Regions from separate parts of the Arthrobacter sp. BPSS-3 genome, predicted to be linked through region 1. Evidence: predicted binding sites of a transcription regulator. Region 1 holds the regulator's gene; each other region holds the start of a gene.
What was found. Region 1 encodes LexA, which represses DNA repair genes until DNA is damaged. Its sites were predicted from a motif close to TCGAACANNTGTTCGA; they were not measured.
Positions count from the first base shown of each region.

Region 2: the regulator LexA is predicted to act here: its motif matches at 1,273-1,288, upstream of ACFVY3_RS04940 (DUF6504 family protein).
Region 3: the regulator LexA is predicted to act here: its motif matches at 1,263-1,278, upstream of ACFVY3_RS07225 (LexA family protein).

Region 1 is NZ_JBIMMV010000004.1:330,897-334,165, reverse strand. It holds gene ACFVY3_RS09010 (histidinol-phosphate transaminase) at 1-165, opposite strand, end outside; gene ACFVY3_RS09005 (LysM peptidoglycan-binding domain-containing protein) at 284-589, opposite strand; gene lexA (transcriptional repressor LexA) at 1,205-1,954, shown strand; gene ACFVY3_RS08995 (ATP-dependent DNA helicase) at 2,084-3,269, opposite strand, start outside.
Region 2 is NZ_JBIMMV010000002.1:402,287-405,555, forward strand. It holds gene ACFVY3_RS04920 (SOS response-associated peptidase) at 1-33, shown strand, start outside; gene ACFVY3_RS04925 (VOC family protein) at 41-463, opposite strand; gene ACFVY3_RS04930 (chorismate mutase) at 478-804, shown strand; gene ACFVY3_RS04935 (hypothetical protein) at 805-1,191, opposite strand; gene ACFVY3_RS04940 (DUF6504 family protein) at 1,403-1,732, shown strand; gene ACFVY3_RS04945 (DNA polymerase III subunit alpha) at 1,729-3,269, shown strand, end outside.
Region 3 is NZ_JBIMMV010000003.1:306,562-309,830, forward strand. It holds gene ACFVY3_RS07220 (Y-family DNA polymerase) at 1-808, opposite strand, end outside; gene ACFVY3_RS07225 (LexA family protein) at 818-1,249, opposite strand; gene ACFVY3_RS07230 (hypothetical protein) at 1,403-1,573, shown strand; gene ACFVY3_RS07235 (GNAT family N-acetyltransferase) at 1,570-2,088, opposite strand; gene ACFVY3_RS07240 (L-threonylcarbamoyladenylate synthase) at 2,136-2,756, opposite strand; gene ACFVY3_RS07245 (DUF6457 domain-containing protein) at 2,905-3,222, shown strand.

The sequences.
Region 1 (3,269 bases):
GACGGCCTCCGCGATCGCTGCCCGCACGTCGGCGGGGACACCATGGGTGTTCTCGTTGACGTTCAGGAGAATCGGAACGTCCAGCTGGGGAGCACCATAGGGGCGCAGGCCCCGCAGGTTGGTCCGGAGGGGAAGTCGGTTGAGTCGCTCAAGCTGGTCAGTCACGTTCCCAGTTTAAGTGAGAGGACTGTCTGGCCCGAAACCGTGACCAACGATGGCCCATCCCGCGGACGGCGAATGGCCATCCCGAGGTCGGCGGACGCTCCGTCCCGGGGGATTCAGCTCAGGGGGTCGGAACGAAGAGCTGCTGGCCGGGCAGGACCGGTGCGGCGTCGAGATTGTTCAGCTGCACGATCTCGGCGACCACGTCCCGCGGATCCCGTTTCGGGTCGACGGTGCCGGCGATGGTCCACAGGGACTCCCCGGGCTGCACGGTCACGGTGACCGTCGGGGTGGTCGCCAGCGATGCCGGGGAATCGGCGGCCTTCGCCGGCGCGGTCAGGAAGCCGGCCACGGACAGCAGCAGGGCCGCGAGCAGGATCAGGGGCAGTCCGAAGAAGACGAAGCGTCCCCGCCGGGTCAGCCGCAAGGGAGCCTGGGCGGAAGAGTGGGCCCGGCGTACAGCTGACGCGCTCCCGGCGGTCGCGTAAGCGTCGGCCGGGGCCGCGAACGGAGCTACCGCCCCGGAGAAGGCCGTGGCGGTATCCGGCACGAGATACAGTGCCGGCCTTCCGGCGTCGGAAAACTGCGAACCGGCGAAAGCGCTTCTTGCTGACATGAACTGAGCCCTCCTGGACTTGTCGTTGCCGCCCGGCGTACTCCTCGTACCTGCCGCCAACCGGCTGAACCATCATTCGCTTCGAACACAAAGCCGAAGCCGGCCGTGGTTCTCCACTCGCAATCTTCGAACACATCTTCGAATCTTGCTGTTCTTTTTTTAGCACCTATGAACGAACTCTGTCGAGACTCGCTAGAACAAATGTTTGAAAAACGCCGGCGGCTGACCTATTTTTGAAGCACGGAACCGGTCCCTCGAGGGACCCGCACTCCGCACCTGCAGTCTGAAACCTGTCGAACACCCGCCAGCGGTGATCAAGAGCAGTCAAACGGCAGGCACTGACATTTTTAGGATTCGCAGCAATCGGGCCGCTTCTCTCGGTCCGCCGGCCACGGATCCGCACCACGAACGGAAGGCACGGCGACCATGGCAGCACAAGCCACCGGCGGGAGGGCAACCCGGCGCGGCGCCCAGTCTGCCCGGGCGCCCAAGAGCCTCACCGTCCGTCAGAAAAAGATCCTCGAAACCATCCAGCGGTCCGTGACGGACAACGGCTATCCGCCGTCGATGCGCGAGATCGGGGACACGGTGGGGCTGGCCAGCCTCTCCAGCGTGACCCACCAGCTCTCCCAGCTTGAGAAGCTGGGCTACCTGCGCCGGGACCCCAAGCGTCCCCGCGCCATGGAAGTCCTGATGCCGCTCACCCTGGACGAGGGGTCCACCCCGATTTCCGGCGTCGAACAGCCCCGCGGGCTGAAGGCCGTCGGCGGACTCGCGGTGTCGGAACTGGCCAGCGCCACGGACACGGCTATGGTCCCGTTTGTGGGCCGGATCGCCGCCGGTGGTCCGATCCTGGCCGACCAGGTGGTGGAGGACGTCCTCCCCCTGCCGCGCCAGCTCGTGGGCCACGGTGAGCTGTTCATGCTCAAGGTCGCGGGTGACTCCATGATCGACGCCGCGATCTGCGACGGGGACTGGGTGGTGGTGCGCCGGCAGAACGACGCCGTCAACGGCGACATCGTGGCCGCCCTCCTCGATGACGAAGCCACGGTCAAGACGTTCCGGCAGCGCGACGGCCACACCTGGCTGCTGCCGCAGAACACCCAGTATGAACCGATTCTGGGCGACCACGCCGTCATCATGGGCAAGGTCGTCTCGGTCCTCCGCTCCCTGTAGCGCGGGCAACGCCGCCGGCCAGGGACCGGCTGAACGCGCTGAACGCCCGGACCTGAGCCCCCCCACCCCGCCCGGACGCCGAGGCCTGAGCGCCACCAAACCCCGCCAAAACGTCCCTGCCCCGGGGGCCTACGACCCCTGCGCGGCTTCTTTCGCGAGCCGCTCCAGCGACGCCACGGCCACCGCCGGGTCCGTCGTGGCCCAGAACGGCGGCAGCGCGGCCCGGAGGAAGCCGCCGTAACGCTCGGTGGACAGCCGTGAGTCCAGCACCGCCACCACGCCGCGGTCCGACGTCGACCGGATCAACCGGCCCGCGCCCTGCGCCAGCCGGATCGCCGCGTGCGTGGCCGAGACGCTCATGAAGCCGTTGCCCCCGGCCTGCGCCACGGCCCGGGAGCGGGCCGTCATCAGCGGATCGTCCGGCCGCGGGAACGGGATCCGGTCGATCACCACCAGCCGGCAGGAGTTGCCGGGCACGTCAACGCCCTGCCACAGGGACATGGTGCCGAAGAGGCAGGTGTCCGGTTCGTCCGCGAACTGCTTGACCAGCGCGGTCATGGTGGATTCGCCCTGGCAGAGGATGCTGAGGCCCAGCCGCGGCCGGAGCGCGTCGGCGGCCTCCTCCGCGGCGCGCCGGGAGGAGAAGAGGCAGAGCGCGCCGCCGCCGGAGGCGCGGATCAGCTTCTCGAGCTCGTCCAGGGCCTCGGGCGCGGTCCCCCGGCCCGGTTTGGGCAGGTGCTTGGCGACGTAGAGGATGCCCTGCTTGGGGTATTCGAACGGCGACCCGACGTCGACGCCGGTCCAGCTCGGGGCGCCGGGGCCCACCAGGCCCAGCCCCCCCGCGGCCGGTTCGAAGGCCGAGCCGATGGCGAGGGTGGCCGAGGTCAGCACCACGGTGTGGTCCGCGAACAGGCCCTCCCGCAGCCGCCCGGCCACGCTGAGCGGGGCGATGTTGATCAGCACGGGCGCCGAATCGTCCGGCTGCGAGTAGCCCTGCTGCGGGTCGAAGGTGCTCTGCCGCGAGAACCACACCACCTCGCGGTTCTCGCGGGCCGCGAGCAGGCGTTCGCAGAGCTCCAGGATCACCATCAGCCGGGAGCGCGCCAGCTGCCGGCCGCCGTCGGCCGTGGTGGAGCCGTCTCCCTTGGAGTCGGAGAGCGCCGCACGGCAGGCGTCCCGGAGCTGGTCCACGCAGTCGAGCTGTTCGCTGTTCAGGCCGTTGGGCATCAGTCCGCCGGGAACCCCAGCAACGGCGAGCTCAAGGTTCGCGGCGGCGTTGTTCAGCGCGTCCACGGTGATGCCGGTGTGCTTGCGG
Region 2 (3,269 bases), on a different contig from region 1:
ATCGAACCGGTCGGCAGCCTGTTCCAGGCCTGATGCGGGGTTAGACCGTGACCCGGCCGGCCGCGTCCACGGTCCAGGTCGGGTTGAACGCGACCTCCCAGCGGAAGCCGTCCGGGTCCGCGAAGTAGCCGGTGTAGCCGCCCCACGGCTGTGTTTTGGGCGGCGCGACGATGGTGGCCCCGGCGGCCGCAGCCTCGCCCAGGACCCTGTCCACCGCATCGGCGCTGTGGACGTTGTGGCTCAGGGTGATGGGAGGGATTCCGGCGGGGGAGTCCGTCCCGGCTTCGGCCCGCATCTGGCCCGCGTCCCAGAGCGAGAGGATGAGCCCGTGGTTGATCTGCAGGAAGAGCACTTCCCCGGGGACTTCGCGGTGGACGGGCCAACCCAGGCCCGTCACATAGAACCGGCGGGAGGCTTCCACGCTGCGGACGCCAAGGGAGATGAAGTCGACTCGTGGTTGCATCGTTCGATACTGTCATGCAGATGTCGACAAATCACGCAGAGGACAAAGCAGCCCAGGCCGATAAGGACCAGCTCGCAGCCGTGCGGGTGGCCGTGGACGAGGTTGACGAGCAGATCGTCGCGCTGATCGGACGCCGGGAGCGGTTGATCCGGATCGCCGGGACGCTCAAGGCCGACAGCGCCGAGGTCCGCGCCCCGGGACGGGTGGAGCGCGTCCTGGAACACGTGAAGGCAACGGCCGAACGCAACGACATCGACACCGACATCGTCGGAGCGACCTACAAGGCCATGATCGATGCCTTCATTCGCCTGGAGCTTGAGGTCTACAAGGCCGGCAGCTAGCTAGAGGGATTCCTCCACGGGGACGTTGGCCTGGTACTCCCGCCCGTCGCAGTCGCTGTAGGCCGTCATCAGGTGCCCCTTGGGCAGGCCCAGTACCGTGCTCAGCGGGAAGTTGCCCGTGATGGTGTTCCCGGAATGCTGGACGCCCTTGATATCGAAGTTCTCCTCCGTGCCGTCATGGCTGAAGCAGAAGAAGGACACGGCCTCGCCATTGAGGAATTCGATTTCCAGCCGCCGTTGATGCGAATGGTCCGGCGTCGCCGCGACCAGCCCCACCACATAGGCGCCCGAGGCCGGGATATTGCCGTCTATATCGAAGGTCGCCACCAACGTTGAATCCTTGGCGGCGATGCTGACGTGCTTCAGGAGTGCGTTGTGCGAGCTCATAGGCCAATCCTGCCCCCGGACGTTGGCCCCGTCCACCCCTGATCTAGGTTTTGTCCCGGCCCCGTCGTAGACTTGTTCTATTCGAAGATATGTTCGAATAATTCAAGAGGGAACCCGTCTGGCCTCCCGCCTGTGGCACCTGCACCTTCCGGCGCAACTGCCCGGCGGCCGTCCAGCCCGTTCGTCTAAAACACTGCGCCCGGGAGGCATCATGGGGATGTTCAGCGAATCCGTGGAGGTGGCCTGCACCCCGGAGGGCCGGCCCGAGTCCCTGGTCTGGGCGGGACGGAGCTACGAGCTGTGCGCCGAGCCGGTGCGGTGGTTCGAACGGCGTGAGTGGTGGGCTGAAGTGCAGCGCGCACCGCTGGGCAGCGGCCCAGGCCTGGTGGACTCGGAGATCTGGCGGCTCGAGGTCCGGGACGCCTCGGCCCCGGACCAAAGCCTCACCCTCGACCTCAGCCGCCACCTGCGCAGCGGGCGCTGGCGGCTGTTGCGGCTCCACGACGCCCTGGCGGGGCAGCGGAGGCCAGCGTCGGCATGAGCTTCACCCACCTGCACGTCTCCACCGCCTTCAGCGCCCACTATGGCGTGTCCTGGCCGGAGGAACTGGCCGCGGCGGCCGCAGCCGACGGGGCGACGGCGCTCGCCTGCACCGACCGTGACGGCCTCTACGGCACCATCAAACACCTCAAGGCCTGCATGGCCGAGGGGCTGGATCCCATCGTGGGGGTGGACCTGGCGGTCTTTGACGACGACGGCGACCTCCGCACCCAGGTGGGCGGCCGCGTCGTCGTCCTGGCCCACGGGGGAAACGCCGGGGCTGGATACCGCGCCCTGTGCCGGCTGATCTCCGATGCCCACGCCCGCACCACGGGCAAGGCCGGCGGTACGGTCCCCGCTGCGGTCACACGGGCCGAACTGGCATCCCGGGCGCTGGACCCGCAGACACTCGAACCGGTGCTGACGGTACTGATCGGACCGGACTCGGACGTCGGCCGCTCCATGGGCGGGCGGCGCTACCTGCGGCCGCGCACCCTGTTCAAGCAATGGCTCGACGCCATGCCGGCGGGAACCGTCACCGCCGAGGTGGTCTCCCAGCTGAGCGCCCCGGGGGAGCACCTCAGCACGGCGCACGCCGTGCGGATGCTCAAGCTGGCCGCCGAACACGGCGTTCCCGCCGTGCTCAGCAACGCCGTGCGCTATGTCGCCGAGGACGGGGCGGCCACGGCGGACGTGCTGGACTCCGCCCGTACCCTGAAGTCGCTACCCGAACTGGCCGGCGAGCCGCTGCTGCAACCCAACGGACAGGCCTGGCTCAAAAGCTCCGCGCAGATGCTGGAGCTGGGCAAGGAAATCATTCACGCCGCGGGATTCGGCGCGGCCGACCTCAAGAGCCTGCTGGCGCATACCGAGGCGCTCGCGGACCGCTGCCGGATAGACCCGGCCGCGGACATGGGCTGGAAGCAGCCGGTGGTCCCGGAAGCGGCCGTGATCGGGATCGAGGGGGACCCGCTGGCCGAACTGGCGGCCCGCTGCGAGGCCGGCATCACCCGCCGCTTTCCCGGCATCAGCGGCAGCAGTGCCGTGAAGCTGCGGGCCAGGCTGGAGCATGAGCTGCGGATCATCGACAGCCTCGGGTTCGCCTCCTACTTCCTGACCGTGGCCGAGGTGTCCCGGATGATCACGGACATGGGGGTGCGCGCCGCGGCCCGGGGCTCCGGGGCCTCCAGCCTGGTCAACTACCTGATCGGCGTCAGCCAGGTGAACCCGCTGCAGCACGACCTGATCTTCGAACGCTTCCTCTCACGGGACCGGGCCACCCTGCCGGACATCGACATCGACGTCGAGAGCGCCGAACGGCACAACGTCTACCGGAAGATCTTCGACCGGTTCGGTGCCGAACGGGTGACCCTGATGAGCATGCAGAACGGGTACCGCGCCCGGGGTGCCGTGCGCGACGCCGGACTGGCCCTCGGCATGGAGGGCGGCGACATCGACGAGATCGCAAAACAGCTGTGGCGGTTCTCCGCACGGAACTTCCGCGAGGCGCTGGTGGAGAAGCCGGAGCTGAAGGAGTT
Region 3 (3,269 bases), on a different contig from region 1:
CCGAGGTCAGCGGGGTGGAGAACGAACGGGAGAAGATCAGTTGGTCCCGTCCGATGCGTTCCTCTTCCAACGGGATGCATGGGGTGCCCTGCAGTTCCAGGACGGTGCGCATCATGACCACGGAGAACCGGTCGCGGATCATCACCGGGTCCGCGCGGGCCAGGTCCAGAATCGAGTGGATGCCGAGGGCGTTGAGCCGCTTGGTCAGCCGGGTGGCGACGCCCCAGATTTCGATCACCGACAGGCTCCGCATCAGGCGCTCGCGGGCGGCGGCGGGCACGGATTCCCAGTGGCAGATGCCGTCGAAGGCGGGATTGTTCTTGGCCCACTTGTTGGCCAGCTTCGCCAGCGTCTTGGTGGGGGCGATGCCGACGCAGACGGGCACGCCGACGTTGCGTCGCACCGCCGTCTTCATCTGTCCGCCCAGCGCCAGCAGTTCCGCAGGGGTGCCCTTCACCCCCAGGAATGCCTCGTCGATGCTGTACACCTCCAGCCAGGCGGAGAAGCGGCCCAGCAGTTCCATCACCCGGGCGCTGATGTCGCCGTAGAGTTCGTAGTTGCTGGACAGCGCCACCAGTCCCCACTCGCTGGCCCGTGGGGCGAGCTTGAACCACGGCTCGCCGAGGGGAATCCCAAGCCGCTTCGCCTCGGGTGACCGCGTGACGGCACAGCCATCGTTGTTGGACAGCACGACGACGGGACGGCCCTCCAGGGCGGGGTTGAAGGCGCGCTCGGCGGAGGCGTAGAAGCAGTTGACGTCCACATGGGCGATCTGGGGCAGCTGGCGCATCGGGGCGGGCCTGGCCATGACGGCGCCCTAAACCACGTGGAGGCAGCGCGTGGCGACGCCCCAGACCACGAGTTCGGACAGGGACGGAACCCTGATGTCCGGGTAGGCCGGGTTCTCGGCCTGCAGCACCACCCCGTCGCGGGTAATCCGTAGCCGCTTGATGGTCAGCTCGCCGTCCAGGACCGCGACGACGACGGATCCGTCCACGGGGGTCAGCGCCCGGTTGACGATCAGTTCGTCTCCGTCGCTGATCCCGGCGCCCTCCATGGAGTCCCCGGAGACCCGGACCACGTAGGTGCTGGTGATGTCCTTGATCAGGTGTTCGTTCAGGTCGATGCGGCCGTCGAAGTAGTCCTGCGCGGGCGAGGGATAGCCGGCCGCCACCGGGACCGGCGAGATCAGCACGGAGAGGAGGGAAGTGCCCGCGTCTATCACGCGGGGTCCGATAATTGCGCCCACAACACACCTTAGTTCGAATATATGTTCGAATCTAAGTGTAAACCCGGGGGCGGACACTGGACCGGGGGAAACCCTTCGGTAGTAGTATCGGCCTCTGCTCCCGCGGGCCCGGCCGGCCCCGGGCTAGGGAACGGGACAGGAGTTGGGAACGCGGTGGGGAACAGTGCCGGGCCCTCACCGTGGAGCTCGCCCGGCGTCGTTGCGGGTGCCGGCGGAGTGGCGGTGATCCTCGTCGCCGCCCTGGTGCTGTTGCTGGGCCGACGCAGTCCCCTCGGGGCCGACGGACGCGACGGCGACGTCACCGCCGAACAGGCGAAGGGCTAGGCCGTCCCGATCCAGTAGCGGCGCTTGCCGTTCCGGGTGTCCTCGTAGACGCCGCCGTTCTTTTCGATGGTGGCGCGGGAGCCCGCGTTGTCCTCGTCGCAGGTCAGGAGTGCCCGATCGATTCCCAGGCCGCGGGCGATCGGCAGCGCCTCCGCCAGGGCTCCGGCGGCGTGACCGCGGCGCCGCGCCGACGGGCGGACGCTGTAGCCGATGTGCCCCACCTCGTTGAGGAGGAACTCGTTCAGGTGGTGGCGTACCGCGAGTGAACCGACGAATTCATCGCCCTCGACAATCCAGAGATATGTGCAGGGCACGTAGCCGGGTTTCCGGGGCGTCTCCGGTCGTGCGTCCCGGCGCAGAGTGTCAACAAAGTCGGCGAACGCGGCGGATCCCGCCAGGTCCGCGTCGGGCCGATGCTCTATCCCGCCGCCGTCCTGGTGCGCGCCGTCGAACTCGGCAAAGGCCTCCAGCCAGGAGGCGTGATAAGCGGTGTCGGGTGCGGTAAGCCGGGCCATGCCCCGATCCTAGCCGGGCCGGGGTCTAACCCTGTGAACCCGTGCGGCTACTCGAAGCGGGACGGGTCGCCCATGCCGCGGCGGACCACCTCGGCGGCGCCGCCGGAGAAGTCGATCACGGTGGTCGGTTCCGCGCCGCACTCGCCCGAGTCGATGACGGCGTCGACCACGTGGTCCAGCCGCTCCTTGATTTCCCAGCCCTGGGTCAGCGGCTCCTCCTCGTCCGGCAGCAGCAGCGTGCTGGAGAGCAGCGGTTCGCCCAGCTCCGCCAGGATGGCCTGGACCACGGTGTGGTCCGGGATGCGCACCCCCACGGTTTTCTTCTTCGGGTGCAGCAGCCGCTTCGGGACCTCCTTGGTGGCCGGCAGGATGAAGGTGTAGCTGCCGGGGGTCACCGCCTTGATGCTCCGGAAGACGTCGTTGTCGATCTGGACGAATTGACCCAGCTGCGCGAAGTCCTTGCAGACCAGGGTGAAGTGGTGCTTGTCGTTCAGGTGCCGGATGGCCCGGATCCGGTCCAGCGCCTCCCGGTTGCCCAGCTGCGCGCCGAGGGCGTAGCAGGAGTCCGTCGGGTAGGCGATCAGGCCCCCGGACTTGAGCAGCTCCACCACCTGGGTGATGGAACGCGGCTGCGGGTTGTCTGGGTGGACATCGAAGAATCTCGCCATGGCATGAGCTTACGCCCGGCCGCGCGGGGCACATCCATTCCCGCCCGGGGGCTGTGTCGCGTTTCATTTGCGCCCGGATCGGTGCTACCCCTTGAGGGACACCGCGCGACGGACGCACCGATGCAGCACCGACGAAGAGGAGTAGTACATGACTTTGCCCCGGGATGAAGACAGCTCACTGCGGCACTGGAGCGCGCGCCTGATCCAGGCCCTGCAGATCCTCGACCTGGAGGTGGACCACGAGAAGCTCGTGCAGCTCGCCGACGAATCGGTCAAGGCCGTGGGTCCGCACGCCGACGCCGTCAGCGCCTTCATCGTCGGCTTCGCCGCCGGAACGGCGTCCACCCACGGGCGCAAGAGCGTCGACGAGGCCGTCACGGCCGCCGCGGACAAGGTGATCGAGCTGTGCGAGCACGGCGAAGAGGGCGGCCCGGACGAGAAGGGCTGGACCAAACGGGCCCAGTAGCCCGCACAAAACGCACAGGCAACAGCCGGCAGGCCGCATCCCCGAGG